DNA from 2 places in the Alkalibacter saccharofermentans DSM 14828 genome. Region 1 is predicted to be linked to the other one. Evidence: riboswitches for the same ligand, from Rfam matches in the RefSeq annotation. Region 1 holds a riboswitch; the other holds the start of a gene.

Region 1 (4,213 bases):
CCTATGTTGCCGTCGATTACAACTATTTTTCTATGGTTTCGATAATTAGCCTTTAAATTTATTAGCTTTATTTTTGATGGAAAGAACCTAGCCACCTTTACTCCCGCCGCAAGCAGGTCATCCATATCTTTTTTATTTAGAAAAAACCCCCCCATATCGTCGAAGAGAAGCCTTACTTCCACTCCATCCTTTGCTTTGTTTTTAAGAATCTCCATGATTTCAGTTGCCAAAATTCCGCTTTTGAATATGAAGTATTGGAAGTGTATGTGATGCTTTGCTTTCTTCATATCCTCCATCAGCGCATCAAACTTTACTTTCCCGTCTGTAAAGAGCTTTAATTTATTGTTGTTGGTATAAAGGGCATTGCTAAGATTTTGATGAAAATAGACGAGATCTTTATATCTCTCCCTTGATTTTTCCTCAAAATATATCTTATCTTCAGCCATATCCTTCTTTTGCCTCTGAATCAAGCTATTGGTGAGAGCTTTCTCCTCTGTATTTAACTTGAATATCTTTCTTCTAGCCAGATTCTGAGAAAAAAATAAATAGAACACAAACCCCGCTGCAGGAATCATCCATAAAAGAAGCAGCCATGCATAAGTGCTCTGCGGATTTTTTCTTTCGAGAAATATTATCGTAAAAGTCAGTATTATGTTTATAATCAGCACTAAAGAAAGACCGTAACTGGTAGCCATCAGCATATGTAGATTCCTCCAAGTATCATATAGTTGACATATTAGTTAATTGTATCATAAATAACGCTGACCAGACCTTTAAAAAAAAATCCGGCAGAGTGCCGGATTTTTTTTGGGGATTCATCAAGAAACTTATTTATCAAATTTAATAGAAATTAACTGCTGAATATTCATCCTGACTCTTGACTATTTGCACTTCTCTGCCATTTCTTAATAGCTGTGCATCATAAGTGGCATCGACGACGTACCAATCTCCGTCCAAAAGGACCTCGTTCCAAGCATGGTATACCTCAGGCTGAAAGTCTCCATAACCTTTGACCAATTTCGATGGTATTCCTACGCTTCGAAGCATGGAAGCCATCAATGCGGAATAATCATAGCATATGCCGCCTCTTTCTTCTAGCGTAACCCTGTTGTCAGGTATGTAGGAATAATCAAGTCCGTCAATTTTATCGTAATCGTAGTCTATGTTTCTTACTATATATTCATATATTGCTTTGAATTTTTGTGAGTCTGTCTCAAGTCCTTCCGTAAGCTCTTTTGCAATAACCGAACTTTCATCATTTTTGCTCCAATTTACTGTTTGTATAGAGTTTAAATATACTAAATTGCCGTCTGTTAAATTTACATTTGCTTCGTAAGTGCCAAGGACTCTGTATTTGTTGTCTGTAGTATTTTCCAAAACCGATACCTTGTAGTCTCCGTTGCCAAATTGCAGAGGAAACAATTCGTAATTACCTATATCAACATAGTTGTAGTGCACTTGCTCTTCGCCTTTTTCCACCACTATTTTTATCTTTTTATCCAATCCGTAATTGAATTTGATTCCTATGACTCCTTGTTCCAACAGGCTTTCATTAACTTCGATGCTGCCTGATGAGGTTTCGAAATTTTTCACGTCAAGATTTTCAAGAGCAGTTTCCAATTCATTATAAGCGATATTCTGAGATGAGCTCAAGGGTATAAGCTCGTCGTTTATCAAACTGTCTTGATCTTTTGAAAATACGTTGCCAGTTGCTGCTCCTGCAGCAATTATTGCAAATATTAAAACAGCGGCTATGCTGAGCTTTTTCATAAACAAAACTCTCCTTTCGGCAACCGGCTGCCTTCCTTGAATTCAAGGTTAAGGCCCTTGGCTTTGCGTCCCAGTTTTTCAACTGGTTTGCCATTATCGATGAAAAGTCCATCGGTTTAATACAATAAAAAAACTTCCCCTTCGGTAACCGGCTATCTTCCTTTAAAAAGGTAAGACCCTTGGCTTTGCGTCCCAGCCTTTCGACTGGTTTGCCTTTATCGCTGAAAAGCATACACTTCTAGCAAGTAAATCTATCTACAGTACAATTCTACCACAAAAAAACCACAAACACAAGCAACCCGGCCTTTAAATATGATAAAATTGTACTAAAATTCGAACAACTGCTCCTTTTGATTTGTTTAAATCTGACCACAGAAGGATAAAAATAAGGTAACTTTAATTCAAGGGGGAAATATAATGAATATAGTAATAGTAGGAAACGGAGCAGCCGGGCTTTCTGCCGCCGAAGAGATAAGAAAGCATGATCCGTCTGCAACAATAACAATGGTAACAGAGGAGTCATACTACACTTATTACAGAACAAGGCTTTCACACTATCTGTCAAAAGATTTTTCAATTGATGAAATTTACATACATCCGGAAAATTGGTACAGAGACAACAAAATAGACATAATCCTCGAAACCAAGGTGAAAAAAATAAATACAAATGAAAAGACCGTCATCATCTCAGAAGATAAGAGCCTGCCTTACGACAAGCTGCTTCTGGCAAATGGGGCATCCAGCTTCGTACCACCTGTTGAAGGCTCAGACAGCAAGGGAGTTTTTTCACTTAGAGACATGGATGACGTAAAAAGCATTCAAAAATTTTCGAAAACCGCGAAAAAGGCTACAGTAGTAGGAGGAGGACTTTTAGGTCTAGAAGCTGCAAACGCATTAAAAGAATTAGGTCTTGATGTAACCGTTGTGGAGTTTGCCCCCAGGCTTCTGCCAAGGCAGATGGACGAAGAGGCTTCTAATGTGGTTAAAAAAATCGTGGAGGATCAAGGCATATCATTGTACTTAAACGCCCAGGTTGAAAAAATAGAGGGCAATCCGGTAACCGGATGCATTCTAAAGGGCGGCGATAAGGTCGACGCAGATCTTGTGCTCTTTTCTACAGGAGTACGGTCCAACATAAGCCTTGCCAAGGATGCTGAAATAGCAACAGACAAGGCGATAATAGTCAACGAGTACATGGAAACCAGCGCAAAAGACATCTACGCAGCAGGAGATGTTGCAGAATTCAATCAAATGTCTTTTAATATCTGGCCTATTGCCATAGAACAAGGTAAAATGGCAGGCCGGAACATGATTGGCAAAGAAGAATCTTATGAAGCCATCACACCTTCAAACATGCTTACGATTTTAAACGTGAAGGCATTTTCACTTGGAGACATCGAAGGCAAGACTGAAGGTTTGAACTGCTTGCGAGATAGAAACGACACTAAATTCAAAAAATTGTTTTTCAAAGATGGCAAGCTAGCCGGAGCTATACTCATAAATGACATCGCAATGGCAGGCAAGCTCAAGAAAAAGATGGGCGAGGATTACTCCCATCTTCTAAAAGAAGATATTTCGGATAAGGAAAAAATAGAAAAATTATAACTTGATCAGCTTGGCATTAACGGCTACTATAATTGTACTTAAGGACATCAGCACAGCACCTAAAGCCGGAGATATGACAATTCCTGCGGAATAGAGAACGCCTGCGGCCAAAGGAATTGCAATTACGTTGTATCCTGTGGCCCACATCAGGTTTTGAATCATTTTTCTATATGTCAGCTTGCCTAAAACAATGAGTACCGTCACATCCAACGGATTGCTATTGACTAAAATTATATCGGCAGTTTCGGCCGCTACATCAGTCCCAGAGCCAATAGCAATCCCCACATCAGCTTGAGCAAGTGCCGGAGCATCGTTTATTCCATCACCTGTCATGGCCACATACCTGCCTTTGTTTTGAAGCTCTTTGATTTTTTCTAGTTTCTCTTCAGGTAAAACCTCCGCAAAGTATCCATCTAAATTTAATTTTTCAGATACTTGAGCAGCAGTTTTTTTATTATCCCCTGTGAGCATCCAGCAGCCTATCCCCATGCTTTTCAGTTTCTCCACAGCTTCCATTGATTCGGGCCGGATTTTATCGGAGAGCCCAAATGCAGCTAACAGATTTTTTTCTTTTAACAGAAAAACATTAGTTGAAATATCAAAATCGGGCATATCACCGGGTATGTTTATGTTGTTTTCCCGCAAAAATCCCGGACTTGCCATGAAATACTTTTCTCCATCTATATAACCTTCTACCCCTTTTCCCTTTATAGCTTTAAACTCATTTATATCAAACATCTCCATGCCAATCGATTTAGCATGTGCAACTATTCCGTCGGCTATGGGATGCTCGGAGTTTTTTTCCAAGGATGCGGCAATTTGAACCGCCTTGTTTTTA
Region 2 (4,213 bases), on a different contig from region 1:
CGTTGGTAAAATTAAATACTTTATTGTTTTTTATTTCGAAGTAATCCACATTATCCAAGGATATTCCCTCTTGTGAGCCTGATGTGTTGATGCTTGCTCTTTCTATTGAATTGCCTTCTATGATTATATTTTCTGCATTCATAAATATTATTCCTGAGGCTTGAGTATTGTAGGTGGAGCAGTTTAGTATTTCAACATAACTTGATCCCTTGTCATCTGTAGTAGATCCAAACCCCGCCCATCTGGAGTTAATTACCCTTATGCCTTCAATTCTTAAATAGCTTTGAGTATTTATGTCAAAGAGGCTGCTCCAGTTATATCCCCAGTCTATTCCTTCACCGTCAACTACAACTGTTTCGTCCTGATAATTTGAAATAGTTATATAATTGTCCACTTCTCCTGACGTGCTCACTGTTACCGCTTCATTATAAACCCCTTCCCTTAAGTAGACCGTATCTCCTGCCACCATGTTTTCTGATGCTTTTTGGATGGTTCTCCACGGCTCGTCAAAAGTACCAGGGCTTTCATCATTCCCTTGAGTGGAAACATAATAAACGTTTTGTTCCTCCTCAACGTCCAAATTACAGCCAAGGAATAAAACAGGTATAACCAACAAAACCATAGCAGCAAGCATTTTTATACGTTTCATTTTATCAGCGCCTCTTTCCATAAAAATATACGCAACAAGCCCCAAAATTGTCGGATGTTCTTAACCTACAATTTGGGGCTTTGCTTAACAATTTATATTCTTATTATACTACACTTTACCATTTTTTATTGACAATCTTGTAATTAATGCCCATGATGCTTTAAAAAATGATTAATTAATTGTGTTCCCTTCAATAGTGGTCTCTGATTCAATTCCTCCGTCCATTACTATGGTTCCACCAGTTAATCTGTTTCCTGTAATAAAGATTCTTTTTGCATCTGGATTGTTCAAACGAATGTTCCCACCAGATATGGTGTTATTATAAAATTTTATATTGTCCATAGGACTTCTGTAATTATAATCCCAGCCTGCAACAGTGTATCCAACTCTGCAGTTTCTAATGGTATTGTTGTATATGTTTACGTTTCTCAGTGTTCCGCCCTTTTCAGACGCTACGGTTATTCCCTGTCCACAGTTGTATATGTTGTTTCCGTACACTTCGATATTGCTTGAGGTCTTGCTGTAAGAATCTATGTATATTCCGATCTTTGCGATGTCGTGGACTGTATTGTTGTATATCTTTCCGTTTGAAGACCCTTCCTTTGCGTCAATCCCCTCACCGCCAGCTCCCTGGACGCTGTTGGTTATGTTAAATACCCTGTTGTTTCTGATTACGAAGCCATTCACATTTGAAAATGAAATCGCTTCTTGAGAACCAGATGCCGTGCAAGCCTTTTCTACTGAATTTCCGTCAACTGTAATATTTGTTGCAGTATAAAATGCTATTCCCGACGCCCTCGTATTGGATGTAGAGCAGTTTATTACCTGAATATAGTTGGAGTTAGACTCTACCCTGGTGGAGCCTATTCCCGCCCATCTGGAATTGATCACCCTTAGGCCTTCAAGCCTTATGTAGCTCTTGGAATTAATGTTCACGAGGCTGTTCCAGTTGTATCCCCAGTCGATTCCTTTTCCGTCTACGACCGGCTTTTCACCTGGATAGTTTCTAAATGTAATATAGTTGCCGCTTGTCCCTGAGGTTTGCATGTCCACCTTTTCGTTGTAGGTGCCGCCTCTGATATAGACTGTATCCCCAGCTTTAACTGTATTTGCAGCCTTCTGTATGGTCCTAAATGGCTGTTGCTGTGTACCAGGATTTGAATCGTTCCCGCTAGTCGCTACAAAATATGCTCCTGCTACCAGTTTGACGCTGGTATCTCCTCTTGTTGCTTCGACACTACTTGTTGTCGATTCAGTCTTTGGAGCTGCTGTTTCAGTTTTAGTCGCGGTGCTTTGAGTACTTGTGCTGCTGCTTTTTGAAGCTGTTGATGTGTTTGCCGTTGACGTGCTTGTGGATGAAGTGCTTGTTGATTTGGAAGCTGAAGATTCAGTGCTTGCAACTGATTTTTCTGCATCTTTTTTGTCACTTGCTTCAACCTTTTTTTCTGCTTCTTTTTCTTCTTCTTGTTTTTCCGTCTCTTCTTCTGCATCATTGATTTTTTCAGATGCCGGCTTGTCTTCGTTTGCTATAGTGTTATCGCTTTGACTTATACTAGTGTCTGCGCTGTCGTCTGTGTCTAACCATTGTCCCGGATTCGCAAATGCTGCTCCGACCATGACAAAGAGTATAATCATACTGATTCCGACAAAAATAAAGCTTTTGTTGTTCTTTTTCATTGCTTTGTTTCCCTCTACTTTCTTTTTTCAACAGAGTGCCTGATGGATTCCAAACAAAAAAACCCCTTTTGGTAGCTGGCTGCCATTTTACAGGCCCTATAGCTTTGCGCCCCTTTCTTTCGGAAGGTCTGCCATTATCATTTGAAGTTTAATTTGTTTTAAATTAACTGGGAATGCTTCGTTCAGACAAACTGTCGCTTACTAAAAGGTCCAATATCTCTAAAACCTTTATTTTTCATGATGTTATCACAGCTGTTTTCCCATGTCAACATTAAGTTTTATCTGAATTTATTGCTTTCGAACTAAGTTTGTGTACCCATTATTTACAATTTATGTTTTTTGGTTCATCGTCCACATTTACCTTCATCGGATACCATATTGCCGGAGACGAAACCTTTCTCATAGTCCCTTAAATTTAGGTTTTTTTTGCTCTTTCCGCCGCTGTTTATTACAACACCTGCGATGTGGGCACCTATCTTTTCAAGTTTGTCCTTTACATCCTCAAGGCTTTTAAGTGACGTCTTGGCTTTTTTTACAACCAGGATGGTCGAATCCACGTTTGAGGCGATTATTGCCGCATCAAAGTAGTCTTCTATTGCAGGAGAATCAAATATAACTATACTATAGACCCTCTCAGTCTCATCGACAAACCGTGAAAACCTGTTGCCCATAAGAAGTGCTATGGGATTTTTATTGTCACACCCCGATGAAATATAATGCAGATTATCCGTATCTGTCTCAAGCAAGGCATCTTCCATAGAGCATTTACCCAACAGAATATCACTAAGTCCCATATTTCCCTTGTTCTTTATTTTTTTCGCAGCTAAAGGCTTTCTCATGTCTCCATCCACAAGCAGAGTCTTAAAGCCTGAAGATGCCATAGTCTTAGCCAACCCGTATGCTATGCTCGTTTTCCCCTCTGCCCGGCTGCAGCTTGTCATGACGTAGCTCGTGGTCTTTCTGCTATCTTCTTCCTTGGCAAGCTTTAAATTTACCGCTAGCACCTCGTATGCACTAGTTACTGCTCTGTTTATTTTATGTGAGCTGAGTGCTTTATTTCCCCCCATAGCCAAAATCCCCTTCATCAGTATTGTGTCTTGGTATAGTTCCCATCACTCTAAAACCCAAACCTTCCACTAGATCTTCTTCGAAATATACTTTTGGATTAAAATATTCCATTACGTATAATGCGCTAAATGACAATACCGAACCTGCTATCATGCCTAGGATCATAAATGCCACCCCATAATTTCTTTCCGGTTCGATAGGTACTATTGCCTCATCAAGTATGCCGACGTTTTCTGTATTGATAATGCTTCTAATAACCGTCGAAAAAGTCCTAGCCATGGAATTTGCTACAATCGCAGCCTTTTCCGGATCTTTGTCCTTCGCGTTGATATAAAATATATTTGAATCTATGCTGCTTGATATTGCGGTTTTTTCGAGTATTTCTTTTTCCGTCAGATTATACTGCCCAAGCTCCTCTATTACAGCTGAGATAACCCTCCTGCTGTGGATTACCTCCCTAAACTGGTTTAATACCTCCCGACTAAGCTGAATGTCGTAAAACTCCAATGTTTGTCCTTCTTCTCTTATTCTTTCCAGATCCATTGAATAAAGGGTTACTTCGGCTTTATATGTTGGAGGAGTATACGAAATCATCAAACCGGCCAGAACCCCTCCTACTAAGAAGGCAAAGGCCATGACCCACCACTTGCTTTTTAGAACTCCTATCAATCTTCTTATACTCAAAGCCGATCACCCTTCCTGTGGACACACCATCTTTAATTTACTTATACCTCTCAAAGAGTTATTCAAAACACAACTTGTCTACCGCGGAAAAACTTTATCGCCTTACCAGTTCCTTGATTCTAACAAAGATTTCGA

The links. A riboswitch is a leader RNA that binds a small molecule or an ion and turns the genes downstream of it on or off. The one in region 1 is predicted to bind cyclic di-GMP.
Region 2: linked by a shared signal. The riboswitch ahead of BUB93_RS10105 (right-handed parallel beta-helix repeat-containing protein) and the one ahead of BUB93_RS06805 (transglutaminase-like domain-containing protein) in region 1 are both predicted to bind cyclic di-GMP.

What each region holds. Positions count from the first base shown of each region.
Region 1 covers NZ_FQTU01000008.1:50,096-54,308, forward strand. Annotated here, with positions in the region: gene cls (cardiolipin synthase) at 1-701, opposite strand, end outside; gene BUB93_RS06805 (transglutaminase-like domain-containing protein) at 841-1,770, opposite strand; cyclic di-GMP riboswitch class I at 1,786-1,872, opposite strand; cyclic di-GMP riboswitch class I at 1,911-1,994, opposite strand; gene BUB93_RS06810 (NAD(P)/FAD-dependent oxidoreductase) at 2,188-3,375, shown strand; gene BUB93_RS06815 (copper-translocating P-type ATPase) at 3,370-4,213, opposite strand, start outside.
Region 2 covers NZ_FQTU01000017.1:22,025-26,237, reverse strand. Annotated here, with positions in the region: gene BUB93_RS10110 (right-handed parallel beta-helix repeat-containing protein) at 1-649, opposite strand, end outside; gene BUB93_RS10105 (right-handed parallel beta-helix repeat-containing protein) at 821-2,326, opposite strand; cyclic di-GMP riboswitch class I at 2,394-2,469, opposite strand; gene BUB93_RS10100 (CpsD/CapB family tyrosine-protein kinase) at 2,671-3,393, opposite strand; gene BUB93_RS10095 (YveK family protein) at 3,380-4,078, opposite strand; gene BUB93_RS10090 (lipopolysaccharide biosynthesis protein) at 4,173-4,213, opposite strand, start outside.